DNA from 2 places in the Polaromonas vacuolata genome. Region 1 is predicted to be linked to the other one. Evidence: riboswitches for the same ligand, from Rfam matches in the RefSeq annotation. Region 1 holds a riboswitch; the other holds the start of a gene.
The links. Region 1 has a riboswitch for cobalamin ahead of HC248_RS06520 (bifunctional adenosylcobinamide kinase/adenosylcobinamide-phosphate guanylyltransferase). Riboswitches for the same ligand answer to the same signal wherever they lie in the genome.
Positions count from the first base shown of each region.

Region 2: it holds a riboswitch for cobalamin, as region 1 does, so the genes downstream of both, HC248_RS12660 (cobyrinic acid a,c-diamide synthase CobB) here and HC248_RS06520 (bifunctional adenosylcobinamide kinase/adenosylcobinamide-phosphate guanylyltransferase) in region 1, are expected to answer to the same signal.

Region 1 covers NZ_CP051461.1:1,393,521-1,398,175, reverse strand. The annotation lists gene serB (phosphoserine phosphatase SerB) at 28-738, shown strand; gene HC248_RS06525 (ABC transporter ATP-binding protein) at 757-2,589, shown strand; cobalamin riboswitch at 2,626-2,885, shown strand; gene HC248_RS06520 (bifunctional adenosylcobinamide kinase/adenosylcobinamide-phosphate guanylyltransferase) at 3,055-3,636, shown strand; gene HC248_RS06515 (ABC transporter substrate-binding protein) at 3,633-4,496, shown strand; gene HC248_RS06510 (FecCD family ABC transporter permease) at 4,472-4,655, shown strand, end outside.
Region 2 covers NZ_CP051461.1:2,777,725-2,782,379, reverse strand. The annotation lists gene HC248_RS12670 (aminotransferase class I/II-fold pyridoxal phosphate-dependent enzyme) at 1-169, shown strand, start outside; gene HC248_RS12665 (cobyric acid synthase) at 166-1,716, shown strand; cobalamin riboswitch at 1,806-2,039, shown strand; gene HC248_RS12660 (cobyrinic acid a,c-diamide synthase CobB) at 2,109-3,554, shown strand; gene cobO (cob(I)yrinic acid a,c-diamide adenosyltransferase) at 3,626-4,195, shown strand; gene cobW (cobalamin biosynthesis protein CobW) at 4,268-4,655, shown strand, end outside.

The DNA of each region.
Region 1 (4,655 bases):
AAGCCCAATAAAAAGCCTACATACTCCATGACTCCAACCGAAATTTCTCCCGGCCTGATGGCCAATGTCAGCCTGCCCGTGCTACGCCTTAGCGACTTCAAGCTGATTGCTTTTGACATGGATTCGACCCTGATCAACATCGAGTGCGTAGACGAAATCGCTGACGCAGCTGGCCGTAAAAGCGAGGTCTCGGCCATCACCGAAGCCGCTATGCGCGGCGAGATCACCGACTACAAAGACAGCTTGCGCCAGCGCGTTGCGCTGCTCAAAGGCGTCAGTCTGCAAAGCATGAATGAGGTCTACCAGCAACGCCTCAAGCTCAACCCGGGCTCAGCAGAGCTGGTTAACGCCTGCAAGCAGGCCGGACTTAAAGTGTTGCTAGTGAGCGGCGGCTTTAGCTTTTTCTCTGACCGGGTGCGCGACGAACTCGGGATAGATTTCACCCGCTCGAATGTGCTGGAAGAAAAAGACGGCCTGCTCACAGGCCGCATGGTCGATCAGTCTTGGGGTGACATTTGCGACGGCGACGAGAAACGCAAGATGCTGCTGCAAACCTGCGCTGACCTGGGCATTGCGCCTAGCCAAGCGATTGCCATGGGCGACGGTGCCAACGACTTGGCCATGATGGGCGTTGTCGGTCTATCCGTGGCCTATCACGCCAAGCCCGCCGTACGCGAGCAGGCCATGCTGGCCATTAACACCGGCGGTCTGGACAGACTGCTGGAAATCATGGTTTAAGGCGGAGAAAAATTGTCAATCTACAAACCTTTTGAAAAACTCCTACACGCCTATCCGGAAGATGAACCACAACCCGTCCCCACCGGTTTTGTGGCGTTTTTATGGGCATGCAGCAAAGGCGCACGCGCTTATCTTGTAGGCTTGGCGCTGCTCTCAGCGCTGATGGCGGCTTTTGAAGCCATGCTGTTTGCCGCCCTCGGCCGCATCGTCGACGTGTTGTCAAAGGCCAGCCCCGGCAAACTCTGGGCCGATAACAGCACCTTGCTCTTGGTATTGGGCGGCGTAGTGCTGGCCAGTATTGTGGTGGTGGCGGTGCAAACCATTCTCAAACACCAAACCTTGGCGGTGAATTTTCCTATGCGTTTACGCTGGAATTTCCACCGCTTAATGCTCGGGCAAAGCATGTCTTTTTACCAAGACGAATTCGCCGGCCGCCTAACCACCAAAGTCATGCAAACCGCGCTGGCAGTGCGCGACACTTTGTTTGTAATGGCCGATGTACTTATAGCCATGGTGATTTATGTGATCACCATGACCCTGTTGGCCGCCTCTTTTGATCCGCGCCTGAGCCTACCGTTTCTGGTCTGGCTGGTGTGCTACATAGCGGCACTGACTTACTTCGTGCCGCGCCTAGGCCATGTGGGCAAAGCCCAAGCTGATGCACGCTCGACCATGACGGGCCGCATTACCGATGCTTATACCAATATCAGCACCGTCAAATTGTTCTCGCACACGCACAGGGAAGCGGCGTTTGCGCGCTCGGCCATGCATGAATTTATGCAAACCGGTTACAAGCAAATGCGCTTGGTATCGAGTTTTGAGACCGTCAACCACGCACTCAGCATGGGCCTTATTTTGGGCATGGCCGGCACTTCGTTATGGCTCTGGGACCAAGGTCAAGTCGGTGCCGGTGCAGTCGCTGCAGCCACCGCAATGGCGCTACGCTTGCAAGGCATGTCACATTGGATTATGTGGGAGACGACCAGCTTGTTCGAAAGCGTAGGCACGGTGCAAGACGGAATAAACACCTTGTCGCGACCACGCACCATAGTCGATACGCCAGATGCCAAAGATTTAACGGTCAGCCGCGGTGAAGTGGTTTTTGACCATGCCACCTTTAGCTACGGCAACGGCAAACCAGTGATTGATGACTTGACGCTCACTGTGCGCGCTGGCGAGAAAATCGGCTTGGTTGGACGCTCAGGCGCTGGCAAATCGACGTTGGTTAATTTACTGCTGCGCTTTCATGAGCTTGACAGCGGCACGCTGCGCATAGATGGCCAAGATGTCACGCTGGTCACGCAAGACAGCTTGCGCAGCCACATCGGCATGGTCTCGCAAGACACCTCGTTAATGCACCGATCAGTACGCGACAACATCTGCTACAGCCGCCCCAACGCCAGCGACGAGGAACTGCACGCCGCGGCCAAGGGCGCACAGGCGGAGGGCTTTATCAGCACGCTCAGTGATTTGCAAGGCCGAACCGGCTATGACGTGCAAGTCGGCGAGCGCGGTGTCAAACTCTCGGGCGGTCAGCGCCAGCGCATAGCGATTGCACGCGTGATGCTAAAGAACGCACCGATATTGCTGCTAGACGAAGCCACCAGCGCACTCGATTCAGAAGTCGAAGCCGCGATTCAAAGCAGCTTAGAGACCTTGATGCAAGGCAAGACCGTTATCGCCATTGCCCACCGCCTGTCAACCATTGCGGCAATGGACAGACTGATAGTCTTAGACCAAGGCAAGATTGTCGAGCAAGGCACGCACCAAGAATTGCTCGCCAATGACGGCTTGTATGCGCGCTTATGGACACACCAGAGCGGTGGATTTTTGGACGAAGATATTCACTAAAACCTCGACCTGCGAGCCAAACGCCAATAGCGCACAGCGTAGAATCGAAAAGTTGGTGCTCGCCACTTGGTTCGCAGGTGGCAGTTCAACGGGAAGCAGGAAAAAATGTGTTGGCACTAAGCCCCACAACCAACCTGCGCTGCCCCCGCAACGGTAAACGAACAAATACGTCGCAGCTTTTTGCAACGTGTACTTAGCTTTCATCACAAGCCACTGAGCGCCCTGAACAAGCGTTTGGGAAGGCGATGAAGGTAGGCTTCGTTAGCCCGGATACCGGCCAACAAGTTGAATGCCGTGCGCCAAATAAACGCAGGGCTTATTCTTGTCGCCCAAGCACTGACGGGGAAGTCGGTAAGGGCCTATTTGCCTGCGCGTGAGTTCATGATTTTGTATTTTTTCAGTCTTCGCTTTGCCAATTTCCAAAGCGTACGCACGCCGTTTTTTTCGCTCACTAGGTATCTGCGCATGAGCCGCCAAGTCAATGAGCTGATATTGGGCGGCCAAAAAAGTGGCAAATCGCGCCGCGCTGAAATGCTAGCCAGCGCTTGGCTAGCCCACTCAACAGATCACAAAGCCATGCTGATTGCCACGGCCCAGCCTTGGGACGATGAAATGCAGACCCGTATCGAGCGTCACCAACAAGACCGCGCTAGTCGGGTGCCCGAGATGACGACCTTAGAAGAGCCGCTAAGATTAGTCCAAGCTATTGAGCAACTCAGCCATGCCAACAACTTAATAGTCATAGACTGCCTGACCTTATGGCTAGGCAATCTCTTAATGCCGGCGCTTGCCAACACGGATGATGAAAAAACCCGACATGACAAAGCCCAAGTGCAGATCTCTAGACTGATCACCGGGATTCAAAACTCTGCCGGCCCTTTGGTATTTGTCGGCAATGAAATCGGTCTTGGCGTAATCCCCATGGGGCGCGAGACGCGCGCTTTTGTCGATGCGCTAGGCCTGCTCAATCAAGGCGTCGCCAGTGCTTGCGAGCGGGTTACTTTTATGGCCGCAGGTCTGCCGCTAACCCTCAAGCCCGCCGCATGAAAGCGCTGCTCGCAACCCTTTTAGGTCTGCTCTGCTTAGCCCCAGCACTGGCTTTTCAAGTCACTGATGACCGCGGCGTCACCAGCGTTTTTGAGACAACGCCGCAGCGCATTGTGAGTCTGCTGCCATCGCTGACCGAAACGGTCTGTGCCCTAGGCCAGTGCCAACGTTTAGTCGGTGTGGATCGCTATTCCAACTACCCAGACAGCGTCAATCGCTTGCCGCAATTAGGCGGTGGAATAGACCCAAATTTAGAAGCGATTGTGCGGCTAAAGCCAGACTTGGTACTGCTTTCACGCGCTACCCGTGTGAGCACAAGACTGGAAGCATTAGGCATTAAAGTCGTTGCGCTAGAGACCAAGAATCATGCCGACGTCAAACGCATTTTGCACACTGTGGGCGTGATTTTGGCGGTACCAGAAGAAATCGGCGCCGCTAAAATCTGGCGCGAGATTCAGACCGGTCTTGCCGCGGCCACACAGTCAATCCCACCCAAGGCTAGAAACGCCAAGGTTTACTTTGAGGTCAACCGCGGCCCGTATGCAGCCGGTGAGTCATCCTTTATCGGCGAGACGTTGCAATCCCTTGGCGTGCGCAACATAGTCCCCGCAGCGCTAGGCCCGTTCCCAAAACTCAACCCCGAGTTCGTGCTGCGCGCCAACCCTGACCTCATCATGCTGGGCAGCCGCAGCATGCAAGGCCGGGTTGATTACCCCGGCTGGTCTGGCATCAAGGCAATCGCCGAGCATCGCATTTGTGTGTTTAACCTACGCGACTCCGACACCGTGGTGCGGCCCGGCCCGCGCTTGGCAGAAGCGGCCCGCATCATGGCCAAATGTTTGCAAGACCAATACCCGTGAGAGACACGCACCTACGCCATCAACGTATAGCCTTGCTGTTGACGCTGGGCTTATTGCTGCTGTGCGTACTGCTGCTTTTGCTGGGGGTGAGCGTAGGCAGCAGTGGTTTTGAAAGTTTGATCAACATGCAAAGCGACCCGCAAGCACTGCAAATCGTGC
Region 2 (4,655 bases), 1.4 Mb from region 1:
AGCCATCAAAACATTAACTGCTGCGCTCACGCATTTGCGCCATCACGGCATAAAACTGCGTGATGCATCTTCGTTTGGTTTGCCCGGCCATGTTCGGCTGGGCGTATTGTCACCAGTAGCGCAAGACGCGTTAGCCAGTGCTTGGAAACTTTTTAAGGACAATCAATGACTGCACGATGTGTGATGGTGCTGGGCACTACCAGCGGCGCTGGCAAGAGTTGGGTGACGACAGCTTTGTGTCGTTACTACGCGCGCCAAGGCTTAAAAGTGGCACCCTTTAAAGCGCAAAACATGAGCAATAACGCACGAGTGGTGGCGAGTAAAAACGCTGGCGATGTCGGTGGCGGCGAGATTGGTTCGGCGCAATATTTTCAAGCGCTGGCGGCACGCGCTGTACCCGATGTGCGCATGAACCCGCTGCTACTCAAACCCGAGCGCGATACCCACAGTCAAGTGGTGTTGATGGGCCAGGTCAGCGAAGCGCTCACTGCCATGCCGTGGCGCGGCCGTAGCGCGCATGTGTGGCCGCCTATCGCGCAGGCCTTAGATGATTTGCGTGCCGAAAACGATGTGGTGGTGATTGAAGGCGCGGGCTCACCCGCAGAAATTAATTTATCCAATAGCGACATTGTCAATATGCGCGTAGCCATGCACTGCAAAGCCCAGTGTTTGCTCGTCACTGACATAGACAGAGGCGGGGCGTTTGCGCATTTGTACGGTACTTGGGCTTTATTGCCTGAAGCTGAACGAGGCTTGATTAAAGGCTATGTGCTGAACAAATTTCGCGGTGATGCGGCGCTGTTAGCGCCGGCGCCGCAGATGTTGTTAGACCTGACCGGTGTGCCCATAGTCGCCACTTTGCCGATGTGGTGGCAGCACGGTTTGCCCGAAGAAGACGGGGTGTTTGACATGAGCAGCACGCTAGGTGGGGGCGACGCATCAACACTTGCTAAGCCCAGAGTGGTCTGCGTGATCGCCTACCCGCGCATGAGTAATTTAGATGAATTTCAGCCGCTTAAAAACGTGCCCGGTCTGCATTTAAAGTGGGTGCGTAGCCCAGCAGAACTGGCTAGTTTGAAGCCAAACGACTGGATTATTTTGCCGGGTTCTAAAAACACCAGCGGAGATTTAGCTTGGCTGCGCAGTCAAGGACTGGACCGCGCCGTGGCAGACCACGCGGCGCTTGGCGGTGCGGTGCTGGGTATTTGCGGCGGCTTGCAAATGCTCGGCGAGGCCTTGATCGACACGCACGGCATTGACGGCAATGCGCCGGGCTTGGGCTTGCTGCCGCTGGTGACGGTTTTTGCACAAGACAAAACGGTGCAATATACCCAGACCCGATTTTTGACAAACACAGAGGCGATCGCCGACGCTGTTGATGCTGACGTTTCGGCTTGGGCTGCGTTAGCGGGTACGCCGGTTTCGGGCTACGAAATTCATCACGGCTTGACAACGCAGCACTCAGCTTTTGCCAAAGCCGGAAATTTTACCCGTGCGGTTTTGCCCAACGATTTGGGTTGGGTGAATGCACAAGGCAATGTGTTGGGTCTGTATTTGCACGGCATGTTTGAAGACCCGGCAGTGCTGCAAGCGCTTTTTGGTGCCAACGTTCCTACCCTTGATTTTGTGTTTGATGGTCTGGCCGATTACATTGAAAAGCACTTTGAATCCGGCGTGTTGGATGCGCTAATTGCTTCACCATCTGCGCCGATTTAAACTTTTTTTAAGTCCTGCTTATAAGCGCCTAGACGTTGGAATTCGATCAAAATCGATATCGACCGATTCGGCGAGGGCAAGCAAATTTGAGTTACTATAACCAAGTTGGTGCTCGCAACATGAATCACATGCTGCAGTTCAACGGGAAACAGGAGGGTTGGCTATTGACAGCAAACCTAACCTGCGCTGCCCCCGCAACGGTAAGTGAACGAGCCCTTAGGCTCAGTTTTCATCACAGCCACTGAGCGTTTTTAATACGCGCTTGGGAAGGCGATGAAATTTGTTTCACCAGCCCGGATACCGGCCAACAAAGTAGTTGCACGCGTGCGTGCGATTGTTTCGTCCAAGCACCATCGGGGAAGATAGTGAGGGCAAAAACGTTGTCTGTATCCATGTTTTCCCAAATTGAGCGATCCGCACCGGTAAGCTTTGCTTGCCCTGCCATCTTGATCACCGCACCTGCGTCGGGTCAAGGCAAGACGACTGTCACGTCTGCACTCGCACGTCTGCACACTCGCCAAGGGCGCAAAGTGCGCGTCTTTAAATGCGGCCCCGATTTCCTCGATCCCTTCTGGCACACGCTTGCCAGCGGCGCTCCCGTACATCAACTCGATTTATGGATGACGGGCGAGGCGGACTGCCGCGCTAGATTAATGGCGGCCGCCGCTGACGCCGATTTGATTTTGGTCGAAGGTGTGATGGGCTTGTTCGATGGCGAGCCCAGCGCTGCCGATCTAGCGCAAAAGTTTGGCCTGCATGTGCTCGCCGTGGTCAATGCATCGGCCATGGCTGAGACTTTTGGTGCAGTCACATTTGGTTTGCAACATTACCGGCCCGGTCTGCATTGGGCTGGCGTGCTGGCTAATCAAGTGGGTAGCGACCGCCACACGCAAATGTTGCAATCTAGCTTGCGCGACCCCGCGCATTGGATGGGCGCTGTTAAGCGAAACCCAGCGATGAACTTACCCGGTCGGCATTTGGGTTTGACGGTGGCCAATGAACTCACCGACGCAATGGAAAGACTAGACGCCGCCGCCGACGCGTTAGCTGAAACCCCGTTGGGGCAAATGTCTGTGGCTGAATTAAAGCGTTGGGAGGTTTGTTTTGAAAGTTCAAACGCAACTGCCGATACGGACACCGCAAACTTCAAAGCCGAGCTTGCGTTCACTACCCGCCCCTTAGCCAATCAAACGATTGCTGTTGCGCGAGACGCAGCTTTTTGTTTTATTTATGCGGCCAACCTAGATTGCCTGCGCGAGCTGGGCGCGCAAATTACTTTCTTCTCGCCCTTGGCCGACAGCGCCGTGCCGGCTTGTGATGCAGTTTGGATTCCCGGTGGTTATCCAGAACTACACGCCGTCCCTATTGCCGCCAATACAGATTTTCGTGACTCGTTGGCGCAGCATGTAGGTCTGGGTAAACCGGTATGGGCCGAGTGCGGCGGCATGATGTCTTTGTTTCAAATACTCGTCACGGCTGATGGCGAAAAGCATAGTCAGTGGGGCATATTGCCGGGTGAAGTCAGCATGCACAAACGCTTGTCGGGTCTGGGGCCGCAGCAGTTGCGTTTAGATTCTGGCCTATTGCGCGGTCACACATTTCACTACTCCACCACCGCGACTAGTTTGCAAGCCGTAACCCGCACTTCGCGGCCGAATCTAGCACCCATGCCTGACGTTGGCGAGGCGCTTTGGCAACAGGGCTCTGTGCGCTGCAGTTATTTTCACGCTTGGTTTCCTTCTTGTCCGGCTGCGGTTGCTGAGCTCTTTAGCCCAAGCCCGCGCACGGAATTAAGCGCTGTGTTGCCCGAAGCGCAGTGCGCTCTGACGACTGCGTAAAGGCCATCACATGAAAAATTTAATGCTTACCGACAAGCGTTTTGTATCCCCGAAAAAGACGAAAGCCAGTCATGGAAATTGAAGCCCCACCCCTGCTGCGTGACACGCCAAAACCCACCGGCGAACGGCGTGGTTTGGTCATAGTCCACACCGGCACTGGCAAAGGCAAAAGCACAGCCGCATTTGGTTTGGCGCTGCGTGCCCACGGTCGGGGCAAAGTCATCAAGGTTTATCAATTCATGAAAGTGCCGACTGCGCGTTTCGGTGAGCACCGACTGTTTGAACAACTCGGTGTGCCAATTGTCGGCTTGGGCGATGGCTTTAGCTGGAAGAGTCGTGACTTAGAGCACTCGGCTGAGTTGGCTCAATTTGGCTGGGCGCAGGCTGAAGCAACGATTCGTGCGGGTGAACATTTCATGGTGGTGCTGGACGAAATCATGTATCCGCTGCGCTATGGGTGGATGCCCTTGGAGCCTGTACTGGCCTGCTTGCGCGAGCGTCCGCCTCACGTCCATGTGGTGCTCACTGGCCGTGGCGCGCCCGCAGAAATTATTGAACTGGCCGACACGGTGACAGAAATGACGCTAATCAAACATCACTTTAAAGCTGGTGTGCCCGCACAGCGCGGCATCGAAGATTGAATTTTTTAAGTTTAAGAATTTCTCTGTCGAAATCTTAAAACTTGATTTTTAAAACACTTAATAGGACTGCAGATGCAAACCCGCAAAATTCCCGCAACAATCATCACCGGCTTTCTGGGCAGTGGCAAAACCACGTTGCTACGTCACTTACTAAGCAACGCCAACGGGCGCCGCATTGCAGTGATTGTTAACGAGTTTGGTGAGTTGGGTATTGACGGTGAGTTGCTGCGTAGCTGCGGCATCGGTTGCGATGAAGACGGTAAACCCAACGGGGAATACATCGGTCAGGTCGTTGAATTAGCCAACGGCTGCCTATGTTGCACGGTGCAAGAAGAGTTTGCACCGGCTATGGAATTGTTAGCCGCTCGCCGTGATGAGATTGATTACTTGGTGATTGAAACTTCCGGTTTGGCTTTGCCCAAACCTTTGGTTCAAGCTTTTCAATGGCCGGCTTTGCGCA